3 regions of the Cellulomonas sp. NPDC055163 genome follow, and region 3 is predicted to be linked to each of the others. Evidence: riboswitches for the same ligand, from Rfam matches in the RefSeq annotation. Region 3 holds a riboswitch; each other region holds the start of a gene.
The links. Region 3 has a riboswitch for S-adenosylmethionine ahead of ACWFNE_RS14360 (DUF1737 domain-containing protein). Riboswitches for the same ligand answer to the same signal wherever they lie in the genome.
Positions count from the first base shown of each region.

Region 1: linked by a shared signal. The riboswitch ahead of ACWFNE_RS07475 (LLM class flavin-dependent oxidoreductase) and the one ahead of ACWFNE_RS14360 (DUF1737 domain-containing protein) in region 3 are both predicted to bind S-adenosylmethionine.
Region 2: linked by a shared signal. The riboswitch ahead of ACWFNE_RS07530 (flavin reductase family protein) and the one ahead of ACWFNE_RS14360 (DUF1737 domain-containing protein) in region 3 are both predicted to bind S-adenosylmethionine.

Region 1 covers NZ_JBSGSU010000003.1:274,578-280,218, forward strand. The annotation lists gene ACWFNE_RS07465 (hypothetical protein) at 1-429, shown strand, start outside; gene ACWFNE_RS07470 (hypothetical protein) at 616-1,524, shown strand; SAM riboswitch class IV at 1,725-1,838, shown strand; gene ACWFNE_RS07475 (LLM class flavin-dependent oxidoreductase) at 2,185-3,348, shown strand; gene ACWFNE_RS07480 (NtaA/DmoA family FMN-dependent monooxygenase) at 3,354-4,736, shown strand; gene ACWFNE_RS07485 (DUF1684 domain-containing protein) at 4,765-5,641, shown strand, end outside.
Region 2 covers NZ_JBSGSU010000003.1:287,589-293,229, reverse strand. The annotation lists gene ACWFNE_RS07545 (dipeptide ABC transporter ATP-binding protein) at 1-711, opposite strand, end outside; gene ACWFNE_RS07540 (ABC transporter permease) at 708-1,763, opposite strand; gene ACWFNE_RS07535 (ABC transporter permease) at 1,769-2,770, opposite strand; SAM riboswitch class IV at 3,022-3,131, opposite strand; SAM riboswitch class IV at 3,315-3,427, shown strand; gene ACWFNE_RS07530 (flavin reductase family protein) at 3,503-4,045, shown strand; gene ACWFNE_RS07525 (LLM class flavin-dependent oxidoreductase) at 4,199-5,320, opposite strand; gene ACWFNE_RS07520 (LLM class flavin-dependent oxidoreductase) at 5,345-5,641, opposite strand, start outside.
Region 3 covers NZ_JBSGSU010000006.1:387,619-393,259, forward strand. The annotation lists gene ACWFNE_RS14340 (DUF418 domain-containing protein) at 1-671, shown strand, start outside; gene ACWFNE_RS14345 (hypothetical protein) at 838-1,506, shown strand; gene ACWFNE_RS14350 (O-succinylhomoserine sulfhydrylase) at 1,711-2,970, opposite strand; gene ACWFNE_RS14355 (rhodanese-like domain-containing protein) at 2,967-3,392, opposite strand; gene ACWFNE_RS14360 (DUF1737 domain-containing protein) at 3,389-3,676, opposite strand; SAM riboswitch class I at 3,681-3,781, opposite strand; SAM riboswitch class IV at 3,900-4,015, shown strand; gene ACWFNE_RS14365 (aminotransferase class V-fold PLP-dependent enzyme) at 4,054-5,451, shown strand; gene ACWFNE_RS14370 (putative bifunctional diguanylate cyclase/phosphodiesterase) at 5,558-5,641, opposite strand, start outside.

The sequences.
Region 1 (5,641 bases), on a different contig from region 3:
GTCGGCCTCGAGTGGTCGGCCATGCCGGCGGGGTACACGCGCGAGCAGTACGACGCGTTCTGGGGCGCGGGCTACACGCCGGAGGACGTCGAGGCGCTCGCCGGGCTGTGGAGCACCGACGCCACGGAGACCAAGGCGCGCGCGGGGCAGATGCTCCTCGACGGCCTCGTCCCCCCGGTCCCCGAGGGCACCCGGACCGCGGACCCGGACCCGGACCCGGAGAGCGAGCCGCTCGACCCCGCGGCGTCGGAGGAGGACCGGGCGCGGGCGGCGTTCTGGGACGCCGGCTACACGCCCGAGGACGTGGAGGCGCTCAACGCGCTGTGGCGGAGCGAGTCGCTCGAGACCAAGGCGCGCGCGGGCCGCATGATCCTCGACGGCGAGCCCGTGCCCGTCGCGCCGGGGGAGTCGGTGCCCGGCGACCGGTGAGGCGCGCCGTCCCCGGAGTCGGACCCGCGGACGGCTCAAGATTCACCCGCACGCGCCGATGAAGGGGTGAGCAGCGTGACGGTGAACGCCGACCACCCGCGATCCCGCCGGTCCTGACCGGACGGCGACGCGCGTGGCGCACGGGGGTGCGCGGGCGTGCCGGCTCGCCCGGAGAGAGGGACGCAGATGAGCACCGACGACACCACCGCGCAGGGCACGGCGGCGCACGACGTCACCCCGCCGGAGGTCTCGCGCCGTCGGCTGCTCCGGATGGGCGGCATGGCCGTCGCCGGGGCCGCCGCTGCGACCGCGATCGGCTCGACCTCCGCGTCCGCCGCTGCGGGGGACCCGCTGCTCGCCGGGCGGGCGACCGACGCCGGCACGGCGGGGACGCGCCTGACCGCGACGAGCACGGCACCGGCCCTGTCGCTCGCCAACCCGACGGGCGCGCAGCTCCGGCTCGAGCCGTCCGACCCGGCCGGGTGGACACCGCAGGTCGGCGAGATCAAGAACACCGCCGCGGGTCCGCTCATCGGGCTGGACCGCGACGGCACGGGCGTCGAGCGGGGCTACCTCGTGACGAACCTCGACCTGCAGGACCTCGTCTCGTACCTGCCGATGATCTACGCGCCCGCGCCGACGCGCGTGCTGGACACCCGCTCGGCGGAGGGGCGCGCGTCGATCGTCGGGCGCACGCCGGGCGCGCTCGACGCCGCGGGCCGCATCGTCGGGGGCTCGACGATCGACCTCGCGCTGCACACCGCCACGGGCGACCTCGACGTCGCGAGCGTGTTCCTCAACCTGACCGTGACCCAGGGCGCCGCACCGGGCCACGTCATCATGTGGCCGTACGGCGTCGACCGGCCCGGGACGTCGTCGATCAACTACGGCGCGAACCAGGACGTCGCCAACTTCGCCGTCACGGCCGTCGGCCTGTTCCAGGGCCGTCCCACGGTCCGCCTCTTCGCGACGACCACCGTGCACCTCCTGGTCGACGTGACGGCCGTGTACGGCTCGTTCCCGGTCACGTCCACGGGGGCCGCCTCCGTGCGCAGCCCGCTCCTGCCCGAGCTCCGGGCCGACCTCCAGGGCTGACCCCGCCGGGCGGCCGGTCCCGCCGTGCACCTCCTCCCGACCCCGGGCGCGACGCCGCGCCCGGGGTCACTCCGTCGTGCCGACGACCCGGGGCCGCCGGCCGTGGACACGACGTCCAGCATCTGAGCATTTCCGCGAAACCGTTGACCGCTCACGTGATGGTGCTAGGTTCCCCGCACCACGGTCCCTGGGCCGGGGTAGGTCACGAGCTCCAGCGCGTAGCCCCGGCTGGCTGGACGGCAACCCTCCGCACGGCGGGGTGCCCCGGGTGAGGACCTGGTCGCGGGCGGCAGCGCTCTCGACAACGATGCGCCACCGGGTCGGCACGGGCCGACCGGATGAAGGAGACGACGAGATGAGCGGGCGACCCACCGCCGCCGGACCGGACGCGCGACCGCGCACGTCCTGTTGTCCGCCGGGTGGCAGCCGCGCGCTCACCTGCTGTCGCAGCGCGCTCGCCTGAGCACGACCTCCTCGTGACCGGGCGGCACTGACCGCCCGCACCCTTCCCGCTGACACGTCCCGGGGCACCTCGCTGCCCGTCGCGACGTGCCGCCGCGCGCCCCGCGCGTGCTCAGCGGTCGACCCGCACGCCACGGGCTCCCGCGCGCCACCACGGCGCACCGCCCGGCGCACCCGTACCCGCAGAACGGAACGCCCATGACCCGCCCCGACCCGACCGCGAACCCGCCCGTGCACCTGGGGCTCGACCTGTCCGACGCCGGAGCGCACCCCGCCGCCTGGCGGACCGTCGGCTCCGAGGCCCGCCGCCTGTTCGACGCCGAGCGGCTCGTCGAGCTCGTCGAGACGGCGCAGCGCGGAGCGCTCGACTTCGTCCTGCTCGACGACTCCTTCGCGCTCCAGCCGAGCCGGGAGACGACCCTGCGCGGACGGCTCGACGCGGTCCTCGTCGCCGCCCGGCTGGCGCCCCGCTCGCGGGGGATCGGGCTCGTCGCGGCGGTCGACACGACGCACACCGAGCCGTTCCACGTCTCGAAGGCGATCCAGACGGTCGACCACGCCAGCCACGGCCGCGCCGGGTGGCAGGTCGGCTGGTCCACGACCGACGAGGTCGCCGCCGCGTTCGGCCGCAAGCCCGCGCAGAGCGAGCCCGACGCCGTCGCGGAGGCCGACGAGGCCGTCGAGGTCGTGCGCCGGCTCTGGGACAGCTGGGAGGACGACGCCGAGATCCGGGACGTCGCGACCCACCGGTTCGTGGACCGCGCGAAGCTGCACTACGTCGACCACGACGGCATCCACTTCGCCGTCAAGGGCCCGTCGATCACGCCGCGCTCGCCGCAGGGTCAGCCGCCGGTGGTGGTGCGTGCACAGTCGACCGCGTCGCTCGCGCTCGCTGCCCGGCACGCGGACGTCGTGCGCATCCGCGCCACGAGCCAGTCCGACGCGGCAGCCCGCCGGGCCGAGGTCCGTGCGGCCGCCGCCGACGCCGGGCGCGACCCCGGGTCGCTGCGCGTGCTGGTCGACGCGCTCGTGGTCCTCGGCCCCGACGAGGCGAGCGCCCAGGCACGCCTCGACCTGCTCCAGTCGCTCGAGGGCACGCGCTGGGAGACCGGATCGTTCGCGCACGTCGGCACGGCGCGCGGGCTCGCCCAGCTCGTCCAGGACTGGACCGAGACGGGCGCCGCCGACGGGTTCACGCTGCGCCCCGCGTCGCTGCACACCGACGTCGCGCAGATCGTCGACGAGGTCGTGCCGCGGCTGCGCGCCGGCGGGCTGTTCCGCTCCGCGTACCCGGGTGCGACGTTCCGCGACACGCTCAACCTGCGCCGGCCCGCCAGCCGCTACTCCGCCGCGATCGCGTGACCGCGATGACGAACCGGCCGCGCAAGCAGATCCACCTCGGCGTCCACTTCCCGGGCGTCAACAGCACGACCGTCTGGACCGACCCGCGCTCGGGCAGCCAGATCGACTTCGCGTCGTTCGAGCACCTCGCGCGCCGCGCCGAGGCGGCGAAGCTCGACTTCTTCTTCCTCGCCGAGGGCCTGCGCCTGCGCGAGCACAAGGGGCTGATCCACGACCTCGACGTCGTCGGGCGGCCCGACACGCTGCCGGTCCTCGCGGCGCTCGCGGCGGTCACGGAGCGGCTCGGGCTCGCCGGGACGATCAGCACGACGTTCAACGAGCCCTGGGAGATCGCGCGGCAGTTCGCGACGCTCGACGTCCTCTCGGGCGGGCGTGCGGCGTGGAACCTCGTGACCTCTCCGGACGCGTTCACGGGCGCGAACTTCCGGCGCGGGGGCTTCCTCCCGTACGCCGAGCGCTACGAGCGCGCGGCGGAGCTCGTCGAGGTCGCGCGCGCCCTGTGGGACTCGTGGGACGACGACGCCGTGGTCGCGGACGCCGAGGCGGGGGTGTTCCTGCGGCCCGGCGCTGTGCGGCCCGTCGAGCACCACGGCCGGCACTTCGACGTGCGCGGGGAGTTCACGACGCCGCGCGGCCCGCAGGGCCACCCGGTGCTGTTCCAGGCGGGCGACTCCGCGGAGGGCCGGGACTTCGCGGCCCGTACGGCGGACGTCATCTTCTCGATGCACTCGACGTTCGACGCCGGTCAGGCGTTCTACCGCGACGTCGCCGCACGGCTCGCGGACGCCGGACGGCCCGCGGGCTCGCTCAAGATCCTGCCCGCGACGACGGTCGTGCTCGGCGGCACCGACGCCGAGGCGCAGGAGCGGGCGCGCGAGATCCGGCTGCAGCAGGTCCCGGGCCCGACGGCGATCGCCTTCCTCGAGCAGGTGTGGGGCACCGACCTCACCGCGTACGACCCGGAGGGCCCGCTCCCGGACGTCGAGCCGGACGTGCAGGCCGACGGCGTCACCCGGGGACGGGTGCGGCACGTCAAGGACCCGCGTCCCGTCGTGGCCGAGTGGCGCGCCCGTGCCGCGGCGCACGGCTGGTCGATCCGCGAGCTCGTCATCGAGGTCACCTCGCGCGGGTCGTTCGTCGGGACCGCGCAGCACGTGGCCGACGAGATCGACCGCTACGTGCAGGCCGACGCGAGCGACGGCTTCATCCTCGTGCCGCACCTGACCCCCGGCGGCCTCGACGACGTCCTCGACGAGGTCGTGCCGCTGCTGCAGGAGCGCGGCTCGTTCCGCACCGAGTACGGCGGCCCGACGCTGCGCGACCACCTCGGCCTCGCCCGTCCCGCCGTGACCGACGGGGACCGCGCCGCTGCGGCGCTCGTCGGCTGACCACCACCGCACCCCGAGAGGACCACTCATGACGAGCACCACGACCCGACCCGGCACCTCGGCCAGCACAGCGCCCGCTGCGCACGACCCGTCGGCCGCAGCCCCGCTCGCGTGGACGCGCTGGCGCGCCGAGCGCGAGCGTGCCCTGACGGAGCCGCACGGCTGGCTCACCCCGGTCGCCCTGCGCTGGCTCGCCTCGCGGCCCTCGCCCGTCGAGGGCGTCCCCGGCACGTGGTGGACGGACCCGGCCGGCCACGTGCACCTCGTCGCCGAGCGCGCGGACGGGCTCGTGCTCACCGGCGCGGACGAGCCCCTCGACGGCACTGCCGACTTCGCGGTCCCCGAGGGCGGGTCGCAGGTCGTGGCCCGCTTCCGGCCGGCCGGGCGTCCGGCGGACGACCCGCGTGGCGAGCCCGCCGACGTGGCGGTCGAGCTCGTGCGCCGGACGGGCCGGGACGCGCTGCGGCTCCGGGACGCCTGGGCGCCCGAGCGGCTCGGCTTCGACGGCGTCGCGACGTTCGCCTACGACCCCTCCTGGGTCCTCGACGCCCCGGTCCGCTGGTACGACGAGCCGCAGCCCGTGACCGTCGGCGCCGCCCAGCCGCGGCTCGTCCACCACGTGACCCTCGTCGGCGAGGTCGACCTCGTGCACGGCGGCACCGTGACGACGCTGCGCCTCACGGGCGCGCCCGGCGGCACGGACGCGACGCTGCTGCTCACCGACGAGGCTCCCGGCACGGCACCGTGGCGCGTGCTGCACGTCGAGCGCCCGGCCGGTGCCGCGGCGACCGTGCGCCTCGACCTGAACCGCCTGCTCAACCTCCCGTTCGCGTTCAGCGACCACGGCACCTGCCCGGCGCCCGTCGCCGGCAACCACGTGCCGTTCGCGGTCGAGGCGGGCGAGC
Region 2 (5,641 bases), on a different contig from region 3:
GCCGAGGTCGTGCGTGACGAGCAGCGCGCCCGTCCCGGTCCCCGTCGTGACCCGTTCGAGGTGGTCGAGGATCTGGCGCTGCACCGTGACGTCGAGCGCGCTCGTGGGCTCGTCGGCGACCAGCAGACCCGGCCCCGCGACCATGGCGACCGCGATGAGCACGCGCTGCCGCATCCCGCCCGAGAGCTCGTGCGGGTACTGCTGCGCGCGCACCTCGGGGTCGGGCAGGCCCGCCCGGCGCAGTGCCTCGACGGCCTCGACGCGCGCGGTGCGGCGGTCCGCGAGCCCGTGCACGCGCAGCACCTCGGCGACCTGCTCGCCGACGCGCACCACGGGGTTGAGCGAGACGGTCGGGTCCTGCGGGACGAAGCCGACCCGCAGCCCTCGCAGCGCGCGCAGCTCACGGCGCGGGGCCGCGAGCAGGTCCCGGCCGTCGAGCTCGACGCGGCCCGCGGTGACGTGCGCGGCGGGCGCGAGCAGCCCGACGACCGCGTGCGCGGTCGTCGACTTCCCCGAACCGGACTCCCCGACGAGCGCGACTGTCTGGCCCGCCTGCACCGTGAGCGAGACGCCGCGCACGGCGTGCACGGGCCCGCGGCGTGTCCGGTACTCGACCGCGAGGTCGACGACCCGCAGCAGCGGCGCGCTCTCCGGGGCGCCCGGTGCGCCGCCGGCGGGCGGGCCCGGGCGTGCGCTCGCCTGCGCGCTCACCGGTGCGCCCCGAACCGGGCGTCGAGCGCGCGCGAGAGCGTGTTCGCGGACAGGACGGTGCACGCGATCGTCAGCCCGGGCAGGGTCGTGAGCCACCACGCGGTCCGCAGGTAGTCGCGCCCGCCGGCGACGAGCGCACCCCACTCCGGCGCGGGCGGCGGCTCGCCGAAGCCGAGGAAGCTCAGCGCGGAGATCGCGAGCACCGCTCCCCCGAGCTCGAGCGCCGCGAGCGCCGCCACCGGCCCCGACGCGTTCGGCAGCACGTGCCGCAGCAGCACCCCGGCGGGGCGGGCGCCGTAGGAGTACGCCGCCTCGACGTACGCCGAGCCGCGCACCCGCAGCACCTCGGAGCGCATGACCCGGGCGATCGACGCGACGCTCGCGAGCCCGACGGCGACCGCGACGTTGACCGTCCCGAACCCGAGCGCCGCGACCACCGAGAGCGACAGCAGCAGGCTCGGGATCGCGAGCAGGACGTCGACGCCGCGCATGAGCAGGTCGTCGACGACGCGCCCGGCGGTCCCCGCGACGAGCCCGAGCACCGAGCCCAGCACGAGCGCGAGCGCCACGGCGACGACCGCCCCGCGCAGCGTCAGCCCGGTACCGTGCACGACGCGCGTGAGCAGGTCGCGGCCGACCTGGTCGGTGCCGAACCAGTGCGCCGCGGACGGTCCGGTGAGCTTCTCGGCCGGGACGCCGTCGAGCGGGTCCCCGGGTGCGAGCACCGCGGGGGCGAACGCGGCGACCACGAGGACGACGAGCCAGAGCACCGCGAGCGCGAGGCCCGGACGGCGCACGGGTGCGAGCGCGGCGGCGCGGACGGACGCGACGAGGGTGCGCGATGGTCGGCGGGCCGGCGTGGCCTCGACGCCGTCGGCCCCGGTGGTCGCGGGCGCCGCCGGGCCGGGCGCCGTCGGGCCGGGCGCCGCCGGGTCGGGCGCCGTCGGGCCCTGCGCCGTCGAGTCGCGCGGGTCCGGGTCCGCCGCGCGCGCGGCGGCCGTCGGGTCCACGGCGGCGGTCGCCCCCGCCGGTCGAGTCTCGGTCCAGGTCATGTCGGTCACGCTCCTGCGGGTGCGGCGGAGAGGAGCTCGGCCGGTCGGTCGGGGGCCGGCACCCGGGCCCCGCGGCGGGCGGTCGTGCGCAGCCGGGGGTCGAGGACGGGGTGCACGAGGTCGACGGCGAGGTTGACGGCGACGAACACCACCGCGGCGAGCAGCACGACACCCTGCACGACGGGCAGGTCCTGCGCACCGACGGACGTCGCGGTGAGCCTGCCGAGCCCGGCGCGGGAGAACACGGTCTCGGTCACCACGGCGCCCGAGAGCAGCCCGCCGACGACGAGACCGGTCATGGTGAGCGCCGGCAGCGCGGCGTTGCGCAGCACGTGGCCGAGGTGCACGCGCGCCGGTCCGGCGCCCTTGGCCCACGCGGTGTCGACGAACGGCTCGCGCAGCGTCCGCCGCAGGCTCGCGGACAGGACCTGCGCGACGACGGCGCCGGTCGGGAGCGCGAGCGTCAGTGCCGGCAGCACGAGCGAGGCGGGGCCCTTCTGCCCCACGGCCGGGAAGAGCGGGAACGTGAACGAGAAGACCTGGACGAGCGCGAGCCCGAACCAGAACGACGGCACCGCGACGCCGAGCGGCGGGAGCGAGAGCAGCAGGCCGGAGAGCGCGCGGTGGCGGGTCGCGTGCGCGGCGAGCGCCAGCCCGCCGCCCAGGACGAGGGCGACGAGGAGCCCCGCGGCGGCGATCTGGACGGTCGGCCCGACGGCCTCGCCGAGCAGCTCGGTGACGGGGCGGCCGGTCGCGACCGAGCGCCCGAGGTCGCCGGTCAGCACCTGACCGAGACGCTGCACGTACTGCGCGGGCAGCGGGCGGTCGAACCCGTACTCGGCGCGCACCGCGTCGAGCTGCTCGGGCGTGACGTCGGAGCTGTCGCCGCCGACGAGTGCCGAGACGGGGTCGCCCGGCAGCGCGAAGAGCACGAGGAACGACACGGTGTAGGCGGCCCAGAGCACGCCCAGCGCCTGCGCGACGCGCGCGGCGAGGTACCGCGTCACCGTGTGACGCCGGGTGCGCGGGCACCCGAGGCGGGGCGCGGGTGGGCAGGACGCGAGGACATGGGGAGCTCCCTGGGGGTGCAGGAGGGGACGGCCGGGCCGGGGTGCGCACGGGCTGCGCGGGGCGCGCGGGTCGCGCGCCGACGTCAGGACGTCAGCGACAACAGGCGGTAGGGCGGACGGCGGGGCGACGCGTCGCGTCGTGCAGCACCTGCATGCCACGCCTCCCGCTCGTGCCCGGCCGAGGCCGAGGACCGTGCTTGCGCCGGAGGGACCGGCGCCGGGTCGTCACCTGGAGCACCCCGCCGCACGGAGGGTTGCTGTCCGGCAAGCCAGGGCTCGTGAACCGGATCTCATGACCGGGGAGAGGAGTACCAGGCCGTGCGCCTCAGGCCACCACTTCGACGGGATCTTCTCGCACTGTGAGATGAGTGACGGACCGGATCGCGCGTTGCGTCGGCGCGCCGTCCGGCTCGTCTCACGAAGTGAGAAGTTCGGCACGATGCGCTGGCCTTCGCAGCACGGGTTGCTATACCTCCGCCGAGGTCACGAGCACCAGCACGCAGGCCCGGCTCGCTGGTCGGCAACCCCCAGTCACGGCGGGGTGCCCCGGGACAGACCTGGCTCTCCCCCGCGGGAGGAGAGCAAGCGTGATCCACCGACCGAGGAGCTCCCGATGTGCCCGACTTCCCCGACCCCACCGGCCGACCGCGCACACGTGGCGGTCGCCCCGTGACCGCGCGGTCGCTCGACCAGCTCGAGCGCCTGCTCGTGCAGCAGGACGAGCCGCAGCTCTCGCCCGAGCAGTACAAGGCCGTGTTCCGCCGGCACCCCGCCGGCGTCGCGGTCATCGCCTTCCAGGGCCCCGCCGGCCCCGTGGGCTTCACTGCCACGTCGGTGATCTCGGTGTCCGCGGCACCGCCCCTGCTCGCGTTCTCCCTCGCGTCGACGTCGTCGTCGTGGCCCGCCCTGCGCGACGCGACGACCGTCGCCGTGAGCTTCCTCTCGGACGCGCAGGACCACGTGTCCGCGCGGTTCGCGACGAGCGGCGTCGACCGGTTCGCCGGCGACGGCTGGCGTGCGCTCGCGACCGGCGAGCCGGTGATCGACGGTGCGGTCTCCTGGGTCCGCGGCCGTGTGCTCCAGCGCACCCCGGTCGGCGACAGCTACCTCGTCGCGCTGCGGGCGCTCGAGCACGGGACGGACGCCGGCGCGTCGGCGCTCGTCTACCACGACCGCGCCTACCACCGGCTCGGGGACCACACCGCCATCTGACCCGCGCACCGCCCCGCCACCGTCCCGGTCCGGGACCGTGGTGGGGCCGATGCGCGGCCGCGCGGGACGAACCGGCCCTCGCGCAGAGGTCATGGCGACGCCGGGTGCGGCCTGCGCACGGCACCCGGCGTCGTCGACGTGCCGGTCGCCGGCTCAGGCGGCCCCGACAGGCGTGCGGGTCACGGCGGTGAACCCCGCCGCGCGCCGGTCGTCGCGCTCGGTCCACAGGTCGCTCGACACCTCGGCCTGCACGACCGGGACCACCTCCTCGGCGAACCGCCGCAGCACGTCCTCCTGGTGGTGCGGCTCCAGGAGGTGGTTGATCGACACCGACTGCAGGTCGTGCCGGAAGCTCGCGTGGTAGTCGAGGATCTTCTCGACGACGCGCTCGGGGGACCCGACGAGGGCCGGTCCCCGCTCGACGGCCTCCTCGATCGTGCGGAAGCTCGTGACCTTCCCGACGGCCCCCGGCTCGTGCCGGCGCAGGTCGGCGCGCGCGACCATGCCCTCGTAGATCGGGCGGAACTGCTCGATCGCCTGCTCGGTCGTGTCCGCGAGGAACAGCCCGCCCGAGCCCGACCCGACGTACGCGTGGGCCGGGTCGTGCCCGTGCGCCTCGTACTGCGCGCGGTACCGGTCGATGAGCACGCCGTAGTTCTCGCGTGGCTGGAGGGCGTTCGCGCTCACGACCGGGTCGCCCCACCGTGCCGCGAGGTCGACCGCGAACTGCGACGTCGCCGAGCCGTGCCAGATCCGGAACGGCCCCGCGAACGGCCGGGGCAGCGTCGTGGCGCGCTCGAGGTCAGGCCGGTGGCGCCCCGACCAGCTGACCTCCTCCTGGCTCAGCAGCAGGCGCAGGAGCTCGTAGTTCTCCTCGAGGTACTCGTACTGCTTCGTGATGTCGAGGCCGAGCAGCGGGTACTGGAGCGTCTCGTTGCCCTTGCCGATGACGATCTCGAGCCGCCCCCGGCTCAGCTGGTCGACCGTCGCGAGATCTTCCGCGACGCGAACGGGGTCGAGGAGCGAGAGCACGGTGACGCCGGTGCTCAGCAGGATCCGCGACGTCCGGGCGGCGATCGCGCCGAGGATCACGGTCGGCGCCGAGGAGAGCACGTCGCCGGCGTGCCGTTCGCCCACGGCGAACGAGTCGAGCCCGACCTCCTCGGCGAGCACCGCGGTCTCGACGACGCGCGCCAGGCGGTCCGCGGGCGGCACCGCCTCGCCGGTCACGGGGTGCGGAGGGTTGAAGACGATGTCGAGCAGCTGGAAGCGCACGGGGGTTCCTTCGCGGTGGCCGGGTCAGCGGGTCGCCGACGCGAGCACGCCGTCGTCGGACGCGTCGGTGCGGCCGGCGGGGTCGCCGTCCTCGGGCGCCCGCGCGTCCGGGGAGGTCGCGGCGGCGGCGTCCCGGGCGGCGACCCCCTCCCGCACGAGCGGGATGACGTGCCTGCCGAAGTCGGCGGCGTCGTCCAGCAGGTCGTAGCCGCGGGCCGAGATCACGCGCACGCCCAGGTCGTAGTAGGCGAGCAGCGCCTGCGCGACCGTCTCGGGTGTCCCGACGAGAGCGTTGGAGTTGCCCGCACCCCCGGTGACCCG
Region 3 (5,641 bases):
TCCTGCTCGCACGCGCCGGCTGGCTCGCGCGGCCGTGGGAGCACCGCCGGGTGCTCGGGCACGTCGTCGTCGTCGCCCTCGTGGTCAACCTCGTCGGGAACCTGCCGTTCGCGCTGGCCGTCGCTCAGGTCTGGACGCCGGCCGACGGCGCGACCGGGCTGACCGTCGAGCTCGCGCACTACCTGTCCGGGGTCGTGATGGGGCTGGGGTACGTGTGCCTGTTCGCGTGGGTGGCGGCGGTGCTGCGGGACCGTCCGCGGCGCGGGGTCGTGTCCGCGGTGGCGGCGGTGGGGGAGCGGTCGTTGACGTCCTACCTGCTGCAGTCGGTGATGTTCGCGCCGCTGCTCAGCGCGTGGGGGCTCGGGCTGGGTGGGCGGATCGGGACGGCGCAGGCGGCGGTGCTCGCGGTCGGGGTGTGGCTGGTGACGGTGGTGATCGCGGTGGCGATGCACCGGGCCGGGCGTCGGGGGCCGTTCGAGGTGCTGCTGCGGCGCCTCACCTACGGGCGCGGCGGGTCCGCCGTCGCGGTGCCGGTGCGCGCCGCGGCGCACCTGCCGCCGGGCGGGCCGGCGGCCCCACCGGTGACGGCCGGCGTGGGCGACCCGTGGACCTCGCCGGTTCCGGCGACCCGCCCGGCGGGACCCGAGGGACCCGCCACCCCGCGCGGGTGACTTCGCCGACCGGATGCCGGGACGGGGTAGGCAGCCCCGTCCCGGCGCCGTACGATCGCCGGGTGTTCCTGATGCAGACGTGTTGTCGCTGAGCTGACGACCCCGCGCGCCCGCGGCCACCGGCCCCCGCTGCGCACCTGCTGCACCGCACCCCAGGACACCCCCCATGTCTCAGCTCGTCCTCGACCGTCTCCTCACGGACATGTCGACCCCCTCCGCCCTCGACGGCGCCCCTGCCCTCGACGGTCCCCGTGCCGCCGGGCCCGGCCCTGCCGCTGACACCGCTGCACCCGTGCGCCGCGGTCCGAGCGCCCGCGCCGACCTCGGCACCGCGGCCGACGGTGCCCGCCACGTGACCGTCGCCGTCGCCGCCCCGGCGGCCACCCGCCCCCACGCCGGCGACCCGGTCGCCTTCCGCCCCACGTCCGGGGTGGGCCTCGCGCTCGCCGCCGCACGTGCCGACGCGGTGCACCTGTCCTTCTCGGCCCAGGTCCCGACCGTCGCCGCGATGGCGAAGCTTGTCGGCCGGCTCGAGGACGAGATCGCCGCGGTCGGCCGCGAGCGCGCCGGCGTGCGCATCGTGCTCGACCTCGACGTGCTGCCGACCGCGGACGCCGCCGTCGCGCGTCGCAAGCGCTCCTACCTCGAGCACCTCGACGCGCTCGCCGGTCTTACGTGGGCGCCCTCGGCCACGCGCGTCGTCGCACCGGCGGAGGCGGTCGTCGGGACGGCCGTGGACCTCGCCCGGCAGGTCGGCGCGGACGGCGTCGTGCTCGTGCCGCTCGCGGACGGGCCGGGCGTGGACCACCTGCGCGCCCTCGCGCCGGTCGCCTGACGCTCACGCCGCCGCCCGGCCGGCGCGCTGCGGACGACGCAGGGCCGGACGGGGACCTGCGTGCGCGGCGCTCGCGTCCGGTCGGCCTCGTGCCCGGTCGGCCCGGCGTCCGGACGCGGACGCCAGGCCGCCCCACGGCTCGCCCAGGAGACCCACGGCTCGTCCACGCCGACCCACGGCTCGCCGAGGAGCGGAGCGGACGGGTCAGCCCGCGAGCGGCTCCAGCGCCTGCGCGAGGTCCTCGACCAGGTCCTCGACGTCCTCGAGCCCGACCGACAGCCGCACGGTCGCCTCGCCGATCCCGACCTTCGCGCGGCCCTCAGCACCGAGCTTGCGGTGCGTCGTCGTCGCGGGGTGCGTCGCGATCGACTTGGCGTCGCCGAGGTTGTTCGAGATGTCGACGATCCGCAGCGCGTCGAGCACGCCGAACGTGACCTTCTTGGAGTCGTCGACGGACGCGCCCTCGGGGACGGCCAGGTCGAGCGTCACCACGGTCCCGCCGCCGCTCTGCTGGCGCAGCGCGAGCTCGTGCTGCGGGTGCGAGGGCAGGTACGGGTAGCGCACGGACGCGACGCCGGGGTGCTGCTCGAGCCACGTCGCGACGCGCAGCGCCGACGCCGTCTGGTGGCGCACGCGCAGCGACAGCGTCTCGAGGCCCTTGAGCAGGACCCATGCGTTGAACGGGCTGAGCGACGGGCCCGTGTTGCGGATGAGCGTCTGCACGGGGCCGTGCACGTACTCCTCGGAGCCGAGGATCGCCCCGCCGAGCACCCGGCCCTGGCCGTCGATGTGCTTGGTCGCGGAGTAGACGAGCACGTCGGCGCCGTGCTCGAGCGGCCGTGACAGGACGGGCGTCGCGAAGACGTTGTCGACGACCACGACGGCGCCCGCGTCGTGCGCGAGGCGGCTCACCGCGGCGATGTCGACGAGGTCCTGCATGGGGTTGGACGGCGTCTCGAAGAACACGACGTCGGTCGGGGTCGCGAGCGCCTCCTCCCACTGGGCGAGCACGTGCCCGTCGACGTAGTCGGTGGTGACGCCCCACCGCGCCAGGATGTCGTCGAGGATCACCACGGTCGACCCGAAGAGGGCCCGCGACGCGACGACGCGCGAGCCGGTGCTCACGAGCGCGGCGAGGGCCGTGAACACCGCGGACATGCCGGTCGCGGTGGCGTACGCCGCCTCGGCCCCGTCGAGCAGGCGCAGCCGCTCCTCGAACGTCGAGACCGTCGGGTTGGAGTAGCGCGAGTACAGGAACCGGTCGACGTCGCCGGCGAACGCCGACTCGGCCTCGCCGGCCGACCCGTACACGTACCCCTGGGTCAGGAACAGCGCCTCCGACGTCTCGCCGAACTCGGTGCGCACGAGCCCGCCGCGCACCGCGAGCGTGTCGGGGCGCAGGGTGCTGCGGTCGACCGAGCGGTCGTCCCAGTCGAACGGTCCGGGCGTGCGGCGGGCGCTCACCGCTGCCGCCAGGGGAGCCCGGCCGCGCGCCAGCCGGTCGCCCCGCGCTGCCCGTCCGGGCCGACGCCGCCCTCGAACCCGTCGAGCACGTTGTACGCGGGGCCGAGGCCCGCGGCGGTGGCGAGCTTCGCGGCGCCGACCGACCGGACGCCCGAGCGGCACAGGAAGACGACGGGCCGCTCGTCGCCGGGTTCGAGGCCGCTCGTGCGCAGCTCGTCGACGAACGCCGGGTTGGGCCGGCCGGTGCCGTCGACCCACTGCACGAACGCCGCGGGGCGCCCGGTGGTGGACGTGTCGGGGACGCCGATCGCCGTCCACTCGCCGTCGGTGCGGACGTCGACGAGCAGCGCGCGCTCGTCGTGCTCCAGCAGGTCCCACGCCTGCTGCGGGGTCAGGTCACCCGCGTAGCCGCCGGTGCTCATGCGGGGAGCACCTGGGCGCGCGGCGTGGGGAACGCGCCGGTCGCCGGGGTCGCGTCGGGCAGGACGACCGCCTGCGCGACGACCACCCGGGTGCCGTCGAACGTCGCGGCGGGGCCCCCGTGCAGCACGTAGCCCTCGTCGAGCGCGGCGCTGACGCGCTCGCAGAAGCTGCGGTCGTCGGGCCCGGTCAGGAGCCGGTAGCGCAGGCGCTCGGGCTCGGGGGTGCTGGGCCCGGGCTCGCCGGTGCCGCCGGTCCCGGTCGTCGGGTCGGGTGCGTCGCTCATGTCGCCTCCATCGGTCCTGGCGGTAGCACCCTGCTCCAGGCACGTGGTGCCTGCGGGTTGCTGCGGCGTCGTCGAGCCAGATCTCTCGGCCGCTCTGGATGGTGACGGTGATCGTAGGCTCACGTGCGGCTGCCGTCCAAGCCTCGACCCCAGGCTGTCCGGCATGCGAGACGCAATGCCCACCCGTTGACACCGGCAGTCCTCCCCGGGGATTCTCGACCCAGGTCATGAGTGCCAGCACGAAGCCCCGGCTTGCTGGCCGGCAACCCTCCTCCGCGGTGGGGTGCCCCGGGTGACGACCTGGCCGTGCCGCCGATCGGCGGACGGCAAGCGCGGGGTCCTCCTCACGGGTCCCCACCGACCTGTCGAGGAGCACCATGTCCGTGATCACCGAGGCCACCACCTGTGCGACGACACGCGCGCCCCTGGACGGGCTCCTGCCCGTCGTCGGCGGCGCGACGCAGGTGCCGCTGCTCGACGGCACGAGCCGCACCTACGCCAACCTCGACTACGCGGCGAGCGCCCCCGCGCTCGAGGCCGTCGCGGCGCGCGTCACCGAGGTCCTGCCGCTCTACGCGTCCGTGCACCGCGGCGCGGGCTACCTCTCGCAGGTCTCCACCGCGCTCTACGAGGCGTCCCGCCAGACGATCGCCCGGTTCGTCGGCGCCCGCGCGGACGACGTCGCGATCATCACCCGGAACACGACCGACGCGCTCAACCTGCTCGCGGGCGTCGTCCCCGCCGGCGCCGACGGGACCCCCGGCCGGGTGCTCGTGCTGGACGTCGAGCACCACGCCAACCTGCTGCCGTGGGGTCAGGGCCCGGACCGCGCGTCCACGGTCGTGCCGATCGCCGGCACCGTCGCCGAGACCCTCGAGGTGCTGGCCCGCGAGCTCGCCGCGCACCCGCACGCGCTCGTCGCGGTCACCGGGGCGTCGAACGTCACGGGCGAGGCGCTGCCGCTCGACGAGGTCGTGCGGCTCGCCCACGCCGCGGGCGCACGCGTCGTGGTCGACGGCGCGCAGCTCGTCCCGCACCGCGGCTTCGACCTCGCCGCGACCGGGGTCGACTACGTCGCGTTCTCGGGGCACAAGACGTACGCGCCGTTCGGTGCGGGGGCGCTCGTGGGCCGGCGCGACTGGCTCGACGCGGGCGAGCCGTACCTCGCGGGCGGCGGCGCGGTGCGCGACGTGCGCGCCGACCGGACGATCTGGCAGCCCGCGCCCGCCCGCCACGAGGCCGGGTCCCCGAACGTCGTCGGCGCGATCGCGCTCGCCGAGGCCTGCGAGGTGCTCGCCGACCTGCCCGCCGGGGCGCTCGAGGCGCACGAGGCCGCGCTGCGCTCGCGCCTCGTCGACGGCCTCGCGGCGCTCGACGGCGTGCGGGTCGTGCGGATCTGGCCCGACTCCGGCGAGCCCGTCGGGGTCGTGACCTTCACGGTCGGCGAGCACGACCCGGGCCTCGTCGCCGCCTACCTCGCCGCCGAGCACGGGATCGGCGTGCGCGACGGGCGGTTCTGCGCGCACCCGCTGCTCCGGCACCTCGGCGCCACGGACGGCGCCATCCGCGCGTCCGTCGGGGTCGGCACGCCCTCGGAGGCCGTGGACCGGCTCGTCGCCGGTGTCGCGGCGTTCCTCGCCGAGGGTCCGGGCGCGCGCTACGCGGTGCAGGACGGCTGCTGGGTCGTCGCGCAGGACACCCGCCCGCTCATCCCGCTGCACGGCCTCGACGGCCTCGCGGCGACGGCGGCGGCGTGCGGCCCGGCGATCGACTGACGCCCGGTGATCGACCGACGCCCGGTGATCGACTGACGCTCGGCGATCGACTGACGCCCGGCGACCGACCGACGCCCGGTGGTCGACTGACGGGACCGGGGCCGGCTCACGCGCGCGTCGGCTCCAGGTCCGGCCGGCTGTCCCGTTCGCGCAGCAGCCGGCCGAACGCGGCGGCCGTCTGCGGCGGCGC